2 regions of the Kribbella sp. NBC_01245 genome follow, and region 2 is predicted to be linked to the other one. Evidence: riboswitches for the same ligand, from Rfam matches in the RefSeq annotation. Region 2 holds a riboswitch; the other holds the start of a gene.
What was found. Region 2 has a riboswitch for cobalamin ahead of cobN (cobaltochelatase subunit CobN). Riboswitches for the same ligand answer to the same signal wherever they lie in the genome.

Region 1 (2,196 bases), 2.9 Mb from region 2:
GGTCGGGATGGATGATCTTGGCGATCAGCTCGGTCGTATGCGCACCCCGCACACCGGCCGAGTGATGCGCGAACAGGAACGGCTTGACCCGCTTGTTCTTGACGGCCTTGAGGTTGGCCAGCGCCGGGTTGCTCATCAGCGCGGCGATCTTCGCGGCACTGTCCGCCTCGGTCATCCCCGCATCGCAGCAGTCGCTCACCAGCACGTAATCGGGATTGCGCTTGATGAACTCCTCCATGCTGATCTTCACGTTCCGCTTGGAGGTCAGATCGGCGAAGGCGTTCACCCCACCGGCCTGCCGGATCAGCACCGTGCCGAAGTCGGGACCGCCCGACACCGTCACGCCGCCCTCGAGGTTCGCGCGCAGAATGGCGACTGTCGGCCTTTTGGCGGCGGCGACCTTCTTCTCGACGGCCGCGATCCGGGTCTTCTGGTCCGCGATCACTTTTTCGGCCTGGCCGGAGACGCCGAAGATCTTGCCGAGATCGCGCAGATCGGCGTACACGTTCTCCATCGAGACCGTCTTCGGGTCGATCGCCTCATCACCGAGGCCGTCCGCGGTCGGGCAGAGCGGGCTGAAGATCCACGTCTTCACGCCGAGCTCGCCCAGGCCCTTGCGACTACCGAAGCTGGAGTCGCTGCCCGCGCTGCTGAACACGTCGTTGAACCCGGACAGTACGAAGTCGGGATTCGTGCTGAGCAGCTCCTCGCGACTCGGCAGGTTCTTGTAGTACTTGCGGCTCTTCTGGGCTTCGGCGTACTCGGGCAGCACGACCGCGTCCAAGTACGCCGTACCGACGAGGCGGTCGGAGATGCCCAGCGCGTGCGCCATCTCAATGGCCGGCTGGTACGCCGCGAAGACGCGCTCGGGCGGGCCGTCGACGGTCACATCGAGCCCGCAGTTCTTGACCGTGATCGCGCCGGTTTTTGGTTTGCCACCTGCCTCCGCGGCACCACCGCAAGCGGCGACCAGGCTGAGCATGGTCGCGAACAGGACAGGTTTCAGCAACGCACCAACGGCCATGGGACCGCTCCTCCAGCACCTCGTGGACGGGTCTGACGCGTCGTAGCCGGTCTCCTGGCTGACGGGATACCGCGTTCATCGACAGGCCTTCCCAGCTGCCTTACGCAACCAGTGACCCCCTGCTGGCAGGGTTGTCGACGAACTTCCCGATCACAGTGGCGAGGGCCGCGCCGGTATCGCACCGGCTTCCCGAGCACCACGACGGCGCCACCGTAGCCCATCCCCCGGCCGTGGACTAAATGTCTATTGCTAGACTTATCGTATGGCTGAGCAGATGTACGTCGATCCGCGATCCGGGCGGGGTTACCCGCTGGAGGTCGCGCGCTGGCGCGGGGACGACGGCGCGCCCCTGATGGTGTCCGCGATGCCGGGCATCAGCCGGGAGCAGGTGCTGTCCGAGGTCCGGTCGTTGTGGCGGTATCGCGCGGCACTGCCCGAAGTGGTTGGCGCGGCGGTGAGCATGGGCGAGGGGTGTACGCCGCTGGTCTCGCAGCGGTGGGGCTCGGGCGAGGTGCGGTTCAAGCTGGAGTGGTTCAGTTCGACGGGCAGTTTCAAGGACCGCGGGACCAGCGTGATGATGTCGTACCTCGCCGGGCAAGGTATTACCGAAGTGATCGAGGACAGCTCTGGAAATGGCGGCTCCTCGGTCTCGGCGTATGCCGCTCGCGCGGGGATCCGGGCCCGCATCCTCGCGCCTGAGGGCACGTCCCCGGCGAAGGTGTTGCAGAGCCGGGCGTACGGCGCTGAGGTCTCGTTGGTGCCGGGTGATCGCGAGGCGACGTCGGCGCGCGCCCTGGTGGAGTCGGCTCACACGTACTACGCCAGTCACAACTGGCATCCGTTCTTCCTCCAGGGGACGAAGACGCTCGCCTACGAACTCTGGGAGGACCTCGGCTTCCGCGCACCGGATGCCGTCGTCACCGTGGCAGGCGCCGGCAGCATCGTCCTCGGGCTCGACCTGGGCTTCTCCGAATTGCTCGCGGCGGGCCAAATCTCTCGCCTGCCAAGGCTTCTCGTCGCACAACCCGAGGCTTGTGCGCCCATCGTCGGGGCGTTTGCCGACCGTCCGGTGTCGTTCGCGCCAACGATCGCGGAAGGTACGGCGATCCAGAAGCCGATCCGTCTGCCCGAGGTGCTCGCGGCCATCCGGCGTTCGGGTGGCGATATGGCGG
Region 2 (2,196 bases):
ATCATCAGGACGACGTTGCCAAACCTCAACGCCGCAAGGGCAATCGCCGGCTCCGTCCCGGAGTTATCGACGTACAACTCACCCGGCGCCTCACCCCACGCCTCGGTCATTGCCTCCCGCAACGACAAAGGCACCGCACCGAACCACTTCGCGTACGTCGAAAGCGGCACCTTCGCGACCGCGTTCGCGAGCTGCTCGTCGGTCAGCCAATCGACGTCATGCCCACCCGCCGCGATCAGCCGGTGGATCAGCCCGTCCGCGCCATCACTCCCCTGCAACGACGCGAGATCCAGATTGCCGAGGTCATACCCGGCTTCCTGCAACTGCCCCAGCAGTACGACGGCGCTGGCAGGCGTGTCGAGGCCGACCGCGTTGCCGATCCGGGCGTGCTTGGTCGGGTACGACGAGAGCACGAGCGCGAGCTTCTTGTCCTTCGGCTCGACGTGCCGCAGCCGCGCCTGCGCGACGGCGATCCCGGCGAGGCGCGCGCATCGCTCCAGGTCCGGCGCGTACGACGCGACACCCTCGGAGTCGTACGCCTTGAAGGAGAACGGGATGCTGATCAGGCGGCCGTCGAACTCCGGAATCGCGACCTGCGTGGCGGCGTCCAGCGGAGTGATCGCCGCGTCGCTCGCCTCCCACACCTCGCGCGTCGAGGTCAGCGCGAGGCCCTGGATCAACGGGATGTCCAGCGAGGCCAGCGCACCCGCGTCCCACGCGTCGTCGGCGCCACCCGCGCTCGCGTCGGCCGCGACCGTTCCGCCCGCGGCGAGCAAGGTGGTGACCAGGGTGTCGCAACGGCTCAGCAGACCGAACAGCTCGGCGTTCTCATCGGAGGACGGGTCGAGCCCGCGCAAGGTGCCGCAGTAGATCGGCAGCGCCTGCGCACCGGCGGCCTCGATCGCGTCGGCCAGGGCGTCCACGAAGGCGGTGTTGCCGCTGATCTCGTGGGCACGGTAGTACACGACGCCGATCACGGGACGCCCGTCGCTGACCAATGAACGCCCCTCGCGCACGCCGTACGTCGGCAGCGTCTGCGGCGGCTCGAACGTGTCACCGGTGAGCAGCAACGTGTCGCGCAAGAACGCGGCGAGGTTCGCCAGGTTGGCCGAACCGCCTTCGCGCAAGTAGGCGAGCGCCTCGGTCACCGCACCGGCAGGCACGGTCGACATCGACATCAGCTCGGCGTCGGGAGCGGCCTCACCGCTCAGTACGACGGTGGGAATACCCGAGGAGATGACGGCATCGAGGCCCTCCTCCCAGGCGCGGCGACCGCCCAAAAGGCGGACCACTACGACCTCGATGCCGTCAAGCAGGGTGGACAGCGAGTCAAGCTCCACGCGGGCCGGGTTGGCAACACGCCAGCCCACTCCCGCCTGGGACGCCGCGAGCAGATCGGTATCCGCGGTGGAAAGCAGCAGAAGCTCAGGGGTGACCGAAGGCATGGCCGGCGTCCTTCCTCGGGGTGTCCGCGCCCCGGGTGGGCTGATCCGACGGCGGCAGTTCCTGACTCCCCCAGGTTCGGGGTCACAGTGGCGGGACCGTCCCGGACTCGCACCGGGTTCCTGCATGGCCGTCGATGACCCCCGAACTCTAGCGGACCCGCACTTGAGGCCTTGACCTCGGGGACGTCGTGCTCAACACTCCACGAAAGCGCGAAACTGCGCGTTGTGAGCTCTAATGATCAGCTTCAGGCATTCGCTGTTTACTAAAGGAGCCTTGATGAATCGTCCCGCCCGTCTGTTCATCGCAGTCCTGCTAGCGGCCGGTGGTCTCGCGGCTCCTCCGCCGGCCGCCACGGCGGCTCCCCCGAATGCGGCGCCGCCGGTCGTGCCCGCCTTGCAGCAATGGACGGGCGGCACCGGCCGGCTGATCCTCCGAGCCGACGTGCGGGTGACCGTTCGCCCGGCTGACGCGGTGGCGCTGCGCGGCGTGGCCGAGCAACTCCGCGACGACCTGCGGGAGATCACCGGCTGGACCGCGCCGATCGCCATCGACGCGAACCCCGGACGACGCGATATCGCCCTCCGCGTCGACCCCACGGCCGAGGTCGGGCCCACCCCCGTCGCCAAGAAGGAGGGATACCGACTCGATACGACGTACGGCGTGAGGATCACCAGTCGTACGTCGACCGGCGCCTTTTGGGCGACACGCAGTCTGCTCCAGATGCTGGTGCGGGAGAGCCCGGGCGAGGCG

Region 1: linked by a shared signal. The riboswitch ahead of OG394_RS22905 (ABC transporter substrate-binding protein) and the one ahead of cobN (cobaltochelatase subunit CobN) in region 2 are both predicted to bind cobalamin.

Annotation. Positions count from the first base shown of each region.
Region 1 covers NZ_CP108487.1:5,075,994-5,078,189, forward strand. Annotated here, with positions in the region: gene OG394_RS22905 (ABC transporter substrate-binding protein) at 1-1,024, opposite strand, end outside; cobalamin riboswitch at 1,052-1,240, opposite strand; gene OG394_RS22910 (pyridoxal-phosphate dependent enzyme) at 1,287-2,196, shown strand, end outside.
Region 2 covers NZ_CP108487.1:2,168,134-2,170,329, forward strand. Annotated here, with positions in the region: gene cobN (cobaltochelatase subunit CobN) at 1-1,445, opposite strand, end outside; cobalamin riboswitch at 1,481-1,611, opposite strand; gene OG394_RS09605 (family 20 glycosylhydrolase) at 1,723-2,196, shown strand, end outside.